Regions from separate parts of the Streptomyces sp. NPDC017056 genome, predicted to be linked through region 1. Evidence: riboswitches for the same ligand, from Rfam matches in the RefSeq annotation. Region 1 holds a riboswitch; the other holds the start of a gene.
The links. Region 1 has a riboswitch for S-adenosylmethionine ahead of ACH4OW_RS00425 (aminotransferase class V-fold PLP-dependent enzyme). Riboswitches for the same ligand answer to the same signal wherever they lie in the genome.
Positions count from the first base shown of each region.

Region 2: linked by a shared signal. The riboswitch ahead of thrC (threonine synthase) and the one ahead of ACH4OW_RS00425 (aminotransferase class V-fold PLP-dependent enzyme) in region 1 are both predicted to bind S-adenosylmethionine.

Region 1 covers NZ_JBIRPD010000001.1:95,515-102,020, reverse strand. The annotation lists gene ACH4OW_RS00435 (ubiquinol-cytochrome c reductase cytochrome b subunit) at 1-1,286, shown strand, start outside; gene trpD (anthranilate phosphoribosyltransferase) at 1,433-2,497, shown strand; SAM riboswitch class IV at 2,580-2,697, shown strand; gene ACH4OW_RS00425 (aminotransferase class V-fold PLP-dependent enzyme) at 2,871-4,325, shown strand; gene ACH4OW_RS00420 (Lrp/AsnC ligand binding domain-containing protein) at 4,402-4,683, opposite strand; gene ACH4OW_RS00415 (rhomboid family intramembrane serine protease) at 4,680-5,399, opposite strand; gene ACH4OW_RS00410 (hypothetical protein) at 5,672-5,911, shown strand; gene ACH4OW_RS00405 (NYN domain-containing protein) at 5,933-6,506, shown strand, end outside.
Region 2 covers NZ_JBIRPD010000007.1:131,353-137,858, forward strand. The annotation lists gene ACH4OW_RS14935 (DUF3263 domain-containing protein) at 1-208, shown strand, start outside; gene otsB (trehalose-phosphatase) at 296-1,153, shown strand; gene ACH4OW_RS14945 (trehalose-6-phosphate synthase) at 1,167-2,624, opposite strand; gene ACH4OW_RS14950 (glucosyl-3-phosphoglycerate synthase) at 2,712-3,659, opposite strand; SAM riboswitch class I at 3,823-3,980, shown strand; gene thrC (threonine synthase) at 3,998-5,287, shown strand; gene ACH4OW_RS14960 (MoaD/ThiS family protein) at 5,405-5,683, shown strand; gene ACH4OW_RS14965 (cold-shock protein) at 6,117-6,320, shown strand.

The DNA of each region.
Region 1 (6,506 bases):
ACCACTGGGCGGCCCTGGTCTTCCTGGGCGGCATGATGGTGCACATGATGCGGGTGTTCTTCACCGGCGCCTTCCGCAAGCCGCGCGAGGTCAACTGGCTGTTCGGCTTCCTGCTGCTGGTGCTGGGCATGTTCACCGGCTTCACCGGCTACTCCCTGCCGGACGACCTGCTCTCCGGCACCGGCGTCCGCTTCATCGAGGGCGTCATCCTGGCGATGCCGCTGGTCGGCTCGTACCTCCAGATGTTCATCTTCGGCGGGGAATTCCCGGGGCACGACATCATCCCGAGGTTCTTCACGGTGCACGTCCTGCTGCTGCCCGGCATCATGCTGGGTCTGCTGGTGGCGCACCTGATCCTGGTCTTCTACCACAAGCACACGCAGTTCCCGGGTGCCGGCAAGACCAACAAGAACGTCGTCGGCATGCCGCTGCTGCCGGTCTACATGGCCAAGGCCGGAGGCTTCTTCTTCCTGGTCTTCGGCGTGATCTCGGTGATCGCGGCGGTCGCCAGCATCAACCCGGTGTGGGCCATCGGCCCGTACCGGCCCGACCAGGTGTCCACCGGCGCCCAGCCCGACTGGTACATGGGCTTCGCCGAGGGTCTGGTCCGTGTGATGCCCGGCTGGGAGTGGGACATCTGGGGCCACACCATCAACTTCGGTGTGCTGATCCCGATCATCATCTTCCCGCTGGTGCTGGTCGCGATCGCGGTCTACCCGTTCGTCGAGTCCTGGGTCACCGGCGACAAGCGCGAGCACCACATCCTGGACCGCCCGCGCAACGCGCCGACCCGTACCGGCTTCGGTGTGGCCTGGCTGACCGCCTACCTCATCATGCTGATCGGCGGCGGCAACGACCTGTGGGCCACGCACTTCCACCTGTCGCTGAACTCGCTGACCTGGTTCGTCCGGATCGGCTTCTTCGTCGGGCCGGTGCTCGCCTTCATCGTCACCAAGCGGATCTGCCTGGGCCTCCAGCGCCGCGACCGCGACAAGGTGCTGCACGGACGCGAGTCCGGCATCATCAAGCGCCTGCCGCACGGTGAGTTCATCGAGGTGCACGAGCCGCTCAACCAGGAGCAGCTGCACACGCTCACCCAGCACGAGCAGCCCAAGCCGTTCGAGATCGGCCCGGAGGTCGACGAGAACGGTGTCGAGCGGAAGGTCAAGCGGACGACCAAGCTCCGCGCCAAGCTCTCCAAGGGCTACTACGGCGAGGACAACGTCATCCCGAAGCCGACCCCGGAGGAGTACAAGGAGATCACCAGCGGCCACGGCCACCACTGATCCCCGCCGTGTGACGCACGGCAGTACCACCGCGTAAGTACGCCACCCAGAGGGCCCCTTCCAGGAACTGGACGGGGCCCTCCGGCGTGCCGGGCCGCCGGATAGGGTTTCGGCACCAGCAGGAGACGAATCCAGGAGTGTGGACCATGAACGTTGCGACCCCGAACGGCGGCGACAGCGTGGCGGCCCGCACCTGGCCGGGCGTGCTGGAAGCCCTCCTCCAGGGCCGCGACCTGGGCGCCGACGACACCGCGTGGGCGATGGACCGCATCATGCGCGGCCAGGCCACCGACGCGCAGATCGCCGGGTTCGCGGTGGCGCTGCGGGCCAAGGGCGAGACCGTGGCGGAGATCTCGGGACTGGTACGGGCGATGTACGCGCACGCCAACCTCATCGAGGTGCCGGGCCCGAGCGTGGACATCGTCGGCACCGGCGGCGACGGCGCCAAGACCGTCAACATCTCCACGATGTCCTCGGTCGTGGTGGCCGGCACCGGCGCGAAGGTCGTCAAACACGGCAACCGCGCCGCCTCGTCGGCCAGCGGCGCGTCCGACGTGCTGGAGAAGCTGGGCGTGAACCTGGACCTGACCCCGCGCCGGGTCGTCGAGGTCGCCGAGGAGGCCGGGATCACCTTCTGCTTCGCGGTCAAGTTCCACCCCTCGCTGCGGCACGTGGCGCCCGCGCGGCGCGAACTGGGCATCCGTACGACCTTCAACGTGCTGGGCCCGCTGACCAACCCGGCGAAGGTACGGGCCCAGGCCACCGGTGTGGCCGACGCGCGGATGGCGCCCATCCTGGCCGGGGTGCTGGCCGAGCGCGGCTCCTCCGCCCTGGTCTTCCGCGGCGACGACGGCCTGGACGAACTGACCACCACCGCCACGTCCAAGGTGTGGGTCGTACGGGACGGCGACGTCCGCGAGGAGACCTTCGACCCGCGCGACGTGGGCATCGGCCTGGTGCCCGTGGAGGCGCTGCGCGGCGCCGACGCCTCGTACAACGCGGATGTGGCGCGCCGCCTGCTGGGCGGCGAGCCGGGCCCCGTACGCGACGCGGTCCTGCTGAACTCCGCGGCGGCGCTGGTCGCCCTGGAGCCGACGGACGCGCCCCTGACCGAGCAGATCGCGGCGGGCATCGCGAAGGCCGCCGAGTCCGTCGACTCCGGCGCGGCCCGCCGGGCACTGGAGCGGTGGGTGGCGGCCAGCAACGCCTGAGCGCGGTGGTGTGACGCGGGGCCCGGTCCGGGATGCGGACCGGGCCTTGCGCCTGTCCGATCGTGTGGCATGATGCTGCCCAGGTCACGAGTGACAGCGACACAGGCCCCGGCCCGCTGTCCGGCAACCCTCCGTCCGTGGCGGGGTGCCCCGGGTGATGACCAGGCCGCAGGCAGCGAGGTCTGCGGCAAGCGCGGATCCCTCGTGCCAGGGATCCTGGTCCTTGAGGGAGATCTCCCGTGAATCAGCGAATGCGTTAGGGCCGTTCGGCCCCGTTTTCCGCACCCCTTTTTTCTTTCACCGCTGCCGGTCCGGCCCCGCTTCGGCGTGTGCGCCCCGCAGCGAAGTCGCCCTGCCTTCACGGGAGTTCGCCATGCCTGTTTCCGCCGCTGCCACCCCTGCCGCCACCGATTCCGCCACCGATGCCGCCGTCTGCGCCCCGCTGCCCGTGCTGGGGCGCGACGTCCTGGTCCCGCTCGTCACCGGCGGCGAGGTCGAGTACGCGGCGCTGGACATCGCCGCCAGCGCCCCGGCGCTCCAGCGCGTCTGGGACGACGTGGCCGCGTACGCCCCGTACTACGGCAGCGTGCACCGCGGCGCCGGCTACCTCTCGCAGCTGTCCACCGACCTGTTCGAGAACAGCCGCGCGGAGGTTGCCCGCTTCCTCGGATGCAGGGAGGGAGACCAGGTGGTCTTCACCCGCTCTACCACCGACTCGCTTAACCTGCTGGCCGCCGTGCTGCCCGCACACACACGGGTGTTCGTCTTCGAGACCGAGCACCACGCCTCGCTGCTGCCCTGGGAGCAGCGCGCGGACATCGAGGTGACGTACCTCGATGCTCCCCGCACCCCGCAGCAGGCGGTGGACACGCTGGAACGGGCACTGGCCGAGCGCGAGCCGGGCTCCGCTTCCGAGGGCTTCGAGAAGAGCGGAGGCGGAGCGCAGCGGAGCGGCAACGCCCTGGTCTGCGTGACCGGTGCCTCCAATGTGACCGGTGAGCTGTGGCCCGTACGGGAGCTGGCCGCCGCGGCGCACGCGCACGGCGCGCGGATCGTCCTGGACGCCGCCCAGCTCGCCCCGCACCACCCGGTCGACCTCGCGGAGCTGGACGTGGACTGGGTCGCCTTCTCCGGCCACAAGCTGTACGCGCCCTTCGGGGCGGGCGTGCTGGCCGGGCGCGCGGACTGGCTCCAGGCGGCGGAGCCGTACCTCGCGGGCGGCGGCGCCAGCCGTACGGTCGCGCGCCGCGTCGACGGCGGGGTGGACGTCGACTGGCACACCACCGCCGCCCGCCACGAGGCCGGTTCGCCCAACGTCATCGGCGTCTACGCCATCGCCGCCGCCTGCAAGGCGCTGACCGAGGCGGGCTTCGAGAGCCTGGTCGCCAGGGAACAGCAGCTGGTCGAGCGGGTACGCGCGGGCCTCGCCGAGGTGCCCGAGGTGACCGTGCTGTCGCTGTTCGGGGACGACGCGCCGCGCGTGGGCGTGCTGTCCTTCGTCGTCGCGGGCTGGAACAGCTCGCACTTCGCGGCGGCGCTCTCGGCGGAGTACGGCATCGGCGTGCGCGACGGGCTGTTCTGCGCGCACCCCCTCGTACGGACCCTGCTGGGCGCCGGGTCCCAGGCCCCGGGGGAGTGCGGCGCGCCGGAGGGGGCGCCGGGGGAGCAGTCGCTGAACGCCATCCGGGTGAGCTTCGGCGCCGGCACGCCCGACGAGCACGTGGACCGCTTCGTGCGGGCCGTCAAGGAGCTGGTCACGGACGGCGCGCGGTGGAGCTACCGCACCGAGGACGGCCGCTGCGTGCCGGACACCGCGGCCGCCGGGTAGCTCACGGACCGCCCCGCCGCGGCGCTCCGCTGTCCGGGCGCCGCGGCGCGGGTGCCGTACGCGGAGGCGGCCCGGGTCAGGCGTCCAGGCCGATCGCGAAGGCCGCTTCCAGGTCGTGCTGGGAGTACGTACGGAACGCGATGTGCGTCTCGGTGGAGGACACGCCCGGCACCTTGCTGATCCGGCCGGGGATGACGTCCGCCAGGTCGTCGTGCTCGGCCACCCGCACCATCGCGATCAGGTCGTGGGCGCCGGTGACCGAGTAGACCTCGCTGACGCCCTCCAGCGCGGCGATCTTCTCGGCGATCTCCGGGATCTGGTCCACGCTGGTCTTGATGAGCACGATCGAAGTGATCACGGCTGGCTCTCTCCCTCGGTCGCCTGCTGCTTCGCCGTTCCGGCGGACTCCACACTACCGGGGGCCGCGGCGGTTCCCTCGGGCGGAGCGGGGCTCGCCCGGTAGCGCACCCAGGCGTACACGAAGCCCGCCGCGAAGCCCACGACATGGGCGAGGTAGGCCACGCCCGGGGTGTCGGGGCTGCGCTGCGCGGCCAGCCACTGGAGGACGAACCAGAACAGCAGCACGATCCAGGCGGGGAAGCGCAGCGGCAAGAAGAAGAGGAACGGGTAGAGGCTGGTGACCCGCGCTTTGGGAAAGAGGTACAGGAACGCGCCCAGCACCCCGGAGATCGCCCCGGAGGCGCCGACCAGGGTCTGTCCCGAGGAGGCGTGCGCGGCCGCGTAGCCCATCAGCGCCAGGTAGCCGGTGACGACGTAGAAGACGGTGAAGGACAGCCGGCCCATGCGGCTCTCGGCCATGCCGCCGAAGACGTACAGGAAGAGCACGTTGCCCAGCAGGTGCAGCCAGCTGCCGTGCACGAACAGGGCGGTCAGCGGGGTGAGCAGCGCGCGCGGCGAGCCGCTCCACAGGTCGCGCGGGATGACGCCCCACCGTTCGAAGTACGCGGTCTGTGCCTGCACGACGGCGTCGCCGGTCCCGTATATGCCGTTGAGGCCGGAGGCGGGGCCGACGACGAAGACCACGCAGCACACGGCGATCAGCACGTTCGTCATGCGGGAGAACACGGTCAGCGCCGAGCGGGCGCGGGGCGTCCGGGGGACCAGGGGCGGGGCCGTCATGAAGTGATCATGGCGCAATGGGGGCAATCGGGACAGAGTGCCTCGCCGCGTCCCGCCTCCCGGGCGGGGCCGCACCGCGAGGGCGTCAGGCCGTAGGGTAACGGGCAGTACCCCGCGTACTTCCGCAGTCCGACGGCGCACCGCGTGAAACCCCGAACGACAGCACGAGCCCCGCTCGCCCGAGCGTGACGAAAGAGGACGACACCATGGCTGTTCCCCTGCCGACGGACGGGACCCGGTGGCGCTGCACGCTGTGTGGCAATCTGACGCGCTTCGACGTGACGCGCCGGTCGGAGGTCGTGGAGTACCTGCACCTCGACCTCGCCGGAGAACCGAAGGTGGAGGAACGCGAGGTGCTCAGTGAGAGCATCGAGTCCGTGCGCTGCCGCTGGTGCAACGCGGTCGACCAGATCGAGCTGGTCGACCGGCCGGGCGCGAGCGCCTGAGATCGGAGCGATGCAGCAGTGGTGGAGCGTCCAGAAGGGCCTGCGGGGGCGGAGCACGACGCCGAGGCCGGTACGGCCGAGGCGGACGAGGTGCTCGACCGCCCGTTGCCCGAGGGCGTGCGGCGCCGTGTCGTGGCGCTGACCGCGGAGTCCTTCGGCGGCCTGACGGTCGCCGAACTCCCGCCGCCCCTGCGGCAGTACGCCCGGTTCACCCCCAGCCGCCGGGCCAAGTTCGCGGGCAACGCGATGGCCGCCGCGCTGGAGAACGACGCGGTGTTCAGGCAGCGGATCGCGGGCCGGCTCCGCGAGGCCCAGCCGGAACTGGCCGAAGCGCTGGACAACGGCACCCCGCCCGCCGCCGCCGACCCGCTGGACGTCGCGGCGGCGGCCTATGTGCTGCGCCCCGAGGGCTGGGTCAAGCTGGTCGCGGCGGCCGGCGAGGAGGCGCAGCGCGCCCGCGCCGAGCAGGCCGGCGAGGAGGCCGAACGCGAGCTGGCCGCGCTGCGCGAGGAACTGGCGCAGGCCCGCGGGCAGGCGCGCGCCGAGGCCGAGCGGGTCCGCGGCGACCTGGAGGCGCTGCGCAAGGAGAACGAGT
Region 2 (6,506 bases), on a different contig from region 1:
GGACGAGGCGGTGCTCGGTGTCGAGCGCCGCTCCTGGCCGCGGCAGGGCGTCAAGGAGCGGGTCATCCGCGAGCGGCTCGGCATCTCGCCGACCCGCTACTACCAGCTGCTGAACGCGCTGCTGGACGACCCGCGAGCGCTCGCCCACGACCCGGTCACGGTCAACCGGCTGCGCCGCGTCCGCGAGGCCCGGCGCGGCCGCCGCTGACCCGGCCCCGTACGGCGGCGACGGCGCGGGCCGCCGATGCCCCGTACCCCCGGCACGCGCCCGCGGCCGACCGGTAATCTCGTCGCCATGGGCAGCCCCCCGAACTCCTTGCCGACGCCGGCCACCGACGCCGGGCGCGACGGTCTCGCCGCGCTGCTGGACCGGCCGGACCGAGCCGTGATCGCTCTCGACTACGACGGCACGCTCGCCGACATCGTGCCCGACCCCGAAAAAGCCCGCGCCCACCCCGGCGCCGTGGCGGCGCTCGCCCGCCTGGCGCCGCTGCTCGGCGCGCTGGTGGTCGTCACCGGCCGCCCGGCCGGCGTCGCGGTCCGCCTCGGCGGCTTCGCGGGCGCGGCAGGGCTGGAACGGCTCGTCGTCCTGGGCGGCTACGGCGCCGAGCGCTGGGACGCGGCCACCGGCACCGTACGGGCCCCCGCGCCGCCCCCCGGCGTCGCCGCCGTACAGGCCGAACTCCCCGGCGTACTGGACAAACTCGGCGCCTGGCACGCCTCCTGGGTGGAGGACAAGGGCCGCGCCATCGCCGTGCACACCCGCCGCGCCGAGGACCCGCAGGCCGCCTACGACCTGCTGCGCGGGCCCCTGTACGCACTCGCCGAGCGGCACGGCCTGATCGTCGAGCCGGGCCGGTACGTCCTCGAACTGCGCCCGCCCGGCATGGACAAGGGTGTCGCGCTCGCCGACTTCGTCCGCGAGACCGGCGCCGGCACCGTCCTGTACGGGGGCGACGACCTCGGCGACCTCGCGGCCTACTCCGCCGTGGACAAGCTGCGCTCGGACGGCCTGGCCGGCGTGCTGGTGTGCAGCGGCAGCGCGGAGGTGGCCGAGCTGGCCGACCGCGCGGACCTCGTCGTCGACGGGCCGCCCGGCGTCGTCGCGCTGCTCGGCGCCCTCGCGGACCGGCTGGGGGCACCGCCCGCCTGAGGGCCCGGCGCCGCTACCGCTCCAGCGCCCGCAGCTGCTGGAGGAACCAGCGGTCCGGCGGCAGCGCGGTGGCGGCAGCGGCCAGCCGCTTCGTGCGCTCCGCCCGCTCGCCGCCTTCCATGGACAGCGCCTCGTGGAGGGCGCGGGCGGTGCCCGTGACGTCGTACGGATTGACGCAGACCGCGTCCTCGCCCAGCTCCGCGTAGGCCCCGGCCTCGCGGGAGAGCACCAGCGCGCAGCCCGCCTCCGAGATCACCGGGACCTCCTTGGCGACCAGGTTCATGCCGTCCCTGATCGGGTTGACCAGCGCCACGTCGGCGATCCTGTAGGCGGCCAGCGACCGCGCGAAGTCGTCCTTCACGTGCAGCACGACCGGCTGCCAGCCCGGCGTGCCGAACTCGGCGTTGATCTCCTCGGCCAGCCGCCCGACCTCGTCCGTGTAAGCGCGGTAGACCGCCAGGTCCTGCCGGGAGGGATAGGCGAACGCGACGTGCACGACGCGCTCGCGCCACTCGGGGCGCCCGGCCAGCAGCGCCCGGTACGCCTGGAGGCCGCGCACGATGTTCTTGGACAGCTCGGTACGGTCCACCCGCACGATCGTCTTGCGGTCCGGGCCGCCGATCTGCTCGCGCAGCGCCGCCAGCCGCTCGTCCACGTCGGGCCGGTGCGCCCGCTCCCGCAGGAACTCCGCGTCGGCGCCCAGGCCGTGCACCCCGAGCCGGGTCGTACGGCCCTCGTAGGTGACGCTCGGCTCCCCGCCCTCGCGCGTGACCTCGGCGCCCAGCACCGCCGCACAGCAGTCCGCGAACGCCTCGGCCCAGCGCCGGGTCAGGAACGCGGCCCGGTCGCCGCCCAGGATGCCGCGCAGCACCGCCTCGGCCACGTCGTCCGGCAGCATCCGGAAGTAGTCGGCCGGCGCCCACGGCGTGTGCGAGAAGTGCCCGATGCGCAGGTCGGGGCGGCGGGCGCGGAGCAGGCCCGGCACCAGCGTCAGGTGGTAGTCCTGCACGAGGACGGCGGCGCCCGGCGCGGCCTCGTCGGCGAGCGCGTCGGCGAACGCGGCGTTGTAGCGCTCGTACGCCGCCCACTGGGCCCGGAAACCGTCGTCGAAGGCGGGTTCCAGCGGCGTTTGGTAGAGCATGTGGTGGACGAACCAGAGCACCGAGTTCGCGATGCCGTTGTAGGCGTCGCCGAAGACGTCGGCGGGAATGTCCAGCATCCGTACGTGCTGGCCGCCCGTGTCGGCGGTGTCCAGGTGACCGCCGCTGCGCCGGGCCGCCTCCCGGTCACCGTCGCCCAGGGCGGCGCACACCCACACCGCGCCGGCGTCGGGCCCGATGGCGGAGAGCCCGGAGACCAGCCCGCCGCCGCCCCGTTTGGCGGTCAGCGCGCCGTCGTCCCCCTTCGAGTAAGACACCGGGCCGCGGTTGGACGCGACGAGAACCTGGGCACCAGAACGCTCGGAGACCATGTTGCGAGACTAGCCCGCCACCGAACCGCTCAAACGTGCCAAGGCCAGGCGGAACGCCGCGCATTCCGCGGCGCCCGGAAGCTCCGCTCAGGCCGCGCGGCGCGCCGCGTACTCCGGTATCTCCGCCATCGGCGGGCGCTCCTCGGTGTCCACGTCCCAGGTGCGCGGCACGAAACCGGTCTCGCCGCGCTCGAACTGGGTCAGCCGCGGGCGCACCAGGTGGCCCCTGGCCAGCCGCAGCTGCGCGGTGCGGTAGATCGCCGCCGCCATCCTGCCGAGCGCCTGGCCGCTCTGGTGGCGGTGCTTGCGTACGCCGACGTCGACCTGGGCCAGCGCGTCCAGCCCGGCCGTGTGCAGCGCGTCCACCAGCAGGCCCAGCTCCACGCCGTAGCCCACCGGGAACGGCAGCCGCTCCAGCAGCGACCGGCGGGCCGCGTACTCCCCGCCCAGCGGCTGCACGAACCCGGCGAGCTGCGGCCAGTGCAGGTTCAGCAGCGGCCGGGCGACCAGCTCGGTGACCCGGCCGCCCTGCCCGGCCGCCTCGCCCAGCGGACGGTCGTACATGCCCTTGACGAACTGCACCTCCGGGTCGGTCAGCAGCGGGCCGACGATCCCGGAGACGAAACCGGCGTCGAACTCGCGCAGGTCCGCGTCGACGAAGCACACGAGGTCGCCGCCGGTGGCCAGCAGGGAGCGCCACAGCACCTCGCCCTTGCCGGGCAGCGCGGGCAGCCTCGGCAGCACCTCGTCCCGGTGGACGACCCGCGCCCCGGCCTCGGCCGCGACCTTGGCCGTGCCGTCCGTGGAACCGGAGTCCAGCACCACCAGCTCGTCGACCAGCGGCACCGACGGCGTCATCAGCTCCGTACGGATCGCCTCGACGATCGCGCCGACCGTCGCCTCCTCGTCGAGCGCCGGCAGCACGACGGAGACCGTCTGCCCGGTCTCGCGCTTGGCGGCCAGCAGCCGGTCGAGCGGGCGGTCGGCGGCCGACCAGGACCGGCCGGCCAGCCAGCGCTCCACCTCTTGCAGCACCTGCGCGTCTCCTTCGTTCCCGGACCAGCGATGTGATCCATCTCGCGGTGCGGACGGCTGTCTCAACCGCCCATCCCTTCGGCTACAGTCTTGAACAACGCGATCGTCCCGGACATGCCGGGGTCGCCGCGACAAACGCCTGGGCCACGGCCCAGCGCCATACCGCTCATCCAGAGGGGCAGAGGGATACGGCCCGTTGAAGCCCCGGCAACCCTCCAGCCGGTCTCCGTCGCCGCGCGTCACGTGCGGCCCGCGAGGCTCCCGGCTAGGGAAGGTGCCAATTCCGTCTCGTGGCGAGATGCGCCGCGAGGAAGATGAGGAGAAAGGGCCTCGCCTCCATGGCTGTGCAATCCGTTGAGAGCACCACTTCCGCCACCGTTTCCCTGGGCCCGGCCGTCGCGCTGTCCTGCCGCGAGTGCGGTGAGCGCTTCGACCTCGGACCGATCTTCGCGTGCGCCGTCTGTTTCGGGCCGCTGGAAGTGGCGTACGACCTGCCGACGGGCGACCCCGAGGGCCTGCGCAAGCGCATCGAGGCCGGCCCGAACAGCATCTGGCGGTACGCGCCGCTGCTGCCCGTCCCGGCCGACGTCGCGGACAAGCCCAACCTGAACCCCGGCCTGACCAAGCTGGTCAAGGCCGACAACCTGGCCCGCGAGCTGGGCGTCACCGGCGGCCTGTACGTCAAGGACGACTCCGGCAACCCGACGCACTCCTTCAAGGACCGCGTCGTCGCCATCGCCGTCGAGGCCGCCCGCGCCTTCGGCTTCACCACGCTGTCCTGCTCCTCCACCGGCAACCTCGCGGGCGCGGTCGGCGCCGCGGCGGCCCGCGCCGGCTTCCGCTCCTGCGTCTTCATCCCGCACGACCTGGAGGCGGGCAAGGTCGTCATGGCCGCGGTGTACGGCGGCGAGCTGGTCGGCATCGAGGGCAACTACGACGACGTCAACCGCTTCTGCTCGGAGCTGATCGGCGACCCGCTCGGCGAGGGCTGGGGCTTCGTCAACGTGAACCTCCGCCCGTACTACGGCGAGGGTTCCAAGACGCTCGCCTACGAGATCTGCGAACAGCTCGGCTGGCGGCTGCCGGACCAGATCGTCATCCCGATCGCCTCCGGCTCCCAGCTCACGAAGATCGACAAGGGGCTGAAGGAGCTGATCGCGCTCGGCCTGGTCGAGGACAAGCCGTACAAGATCTTCGGCGCCCAGGCCGAGGGCTGTTCGCCGGTCTCCACGGCCTTCAAGGCGGGCCACGACGTCGTACGGCCGCAGAAGCCGGACACCATCGCCAAGTCGCTGGCCATCGGCAACCCGGCCGACGGCCCGTACGTGCTCGACATCGCCCGCCGCACCGGCGGCGCCGTCGAGGACGTCGACGACGCGCAGGTGGTCGACGCGATCAAGCTGCTGGCCCGTACGGAGGGCATCTTCGCCGAGACCGCCGGCGGGGTGACCGTGGGCGTCACGAAGAAGCTGATCGAGGACGGCCTGCTCGACCCGGCGCTGACCACCGTCGTGCTGAACACCGGCGACGGGCTCAAGACGCTCGACGCCGTCGCGCCGACGACCGGGCCCACGGCCACGATCCGGCCGAGCCTGGACGCGTTCCGCGCCGCCGGCCTGGCCGGCTGACCTCCCGTACCCGCCGGTACACCACGACACGCCGAGGCGAGCCCCCGCACGCGTCCCCGGGCGCCGGTGCGCCCTTACCCGCCTCACCGCATCCTCCGAGCCGGAAGGCAGAACACCATGAGCGTCAACGTCCGCATCCCGACCATCCTGCGCACCTACACCGGCGGGCAGGCCGAGGTCGCCGCCGAAGGGACGACCCTCTCCGAGGTCATCGCGGACCTGGAGAAGAACCACAGCGGCATCGCGGCCCGCGTCCTGGACGACACCGGCAAGCTGCGCCGCTTCGTGAACGTCTACGTCAACGACGACGACGTGCGCTTCGAGCAGGGCCTGGCGACCCCGACGCCGGACGGCGCGGGCGTCTCGATCATTCCGGCGGTGGCCGGCGGCTGCTGAGCTGTCAAGAAGCCGTACGGATCTTTTTGGGGTCCGCCGCGTGGTTCGGCTGGAATCGCCCCGTCCGCCAAGAAGCGGACGGGGCGATTCCGTGTTGTTAAAGGCGATACAGTTGTGGTGATCCCGCGTTTTGCGGCCGTCGGCCGCCAGGGAGACCCCGGCAAGTTGTGCCCGAAGTGTGGACATGATTTGTCGCGTTGGTGAGCTTTGCCCGGCCCGACTTGCCCTGGAAAAGCCCCACTTCTACCCATATTTGCGATTGTTCGCAGCCGGAATTCTCGTCCGATTGACCTGTTGCGCTGGGCAGTTGGACAGATACATTCAGCGGCGGTCGACGCGTTCCGGCGCACACCCCCTCCTGTCGGGGGGTGAGGTCTGACCCGGGTCCGCGGAGTGCGGTCCTGTGCAAGGGCCAGTAATAGGGGAGTTAGGCATGGCTCAGGGCACCGTCAAGTGGTTCAACGCGGAGAAGGGGTACGGCTTCATCGCGGTCGACGGTGGTGCGGATGTTTTCGTCCACTACAGCGCGATCCAGATGGACGGCTACCGCACCCTTGAGGAGGGTCAGCGGGTCGAGTTCGAGATCTCGCAGGGCCAGAAAGGGCCGCAGGCGGACATGGTCCGCGTGGCCGGCTGAAGCGCCGACCGACTGCTGCGTACGGAGGCCCGCGTCCCTTATGGGGGCGCGGGCCTTCTGTGTTTGGGTGGGTCGAGGGGGACGCGGGGGAGTGCCAGGTCATCCGCCCGCACCCGGTTTGACGCCCGGGCCCTGTGGGGATGGCTCCCGCCAAGCCGCTTGCACTCTCATGGGCCGAGTGCTAAT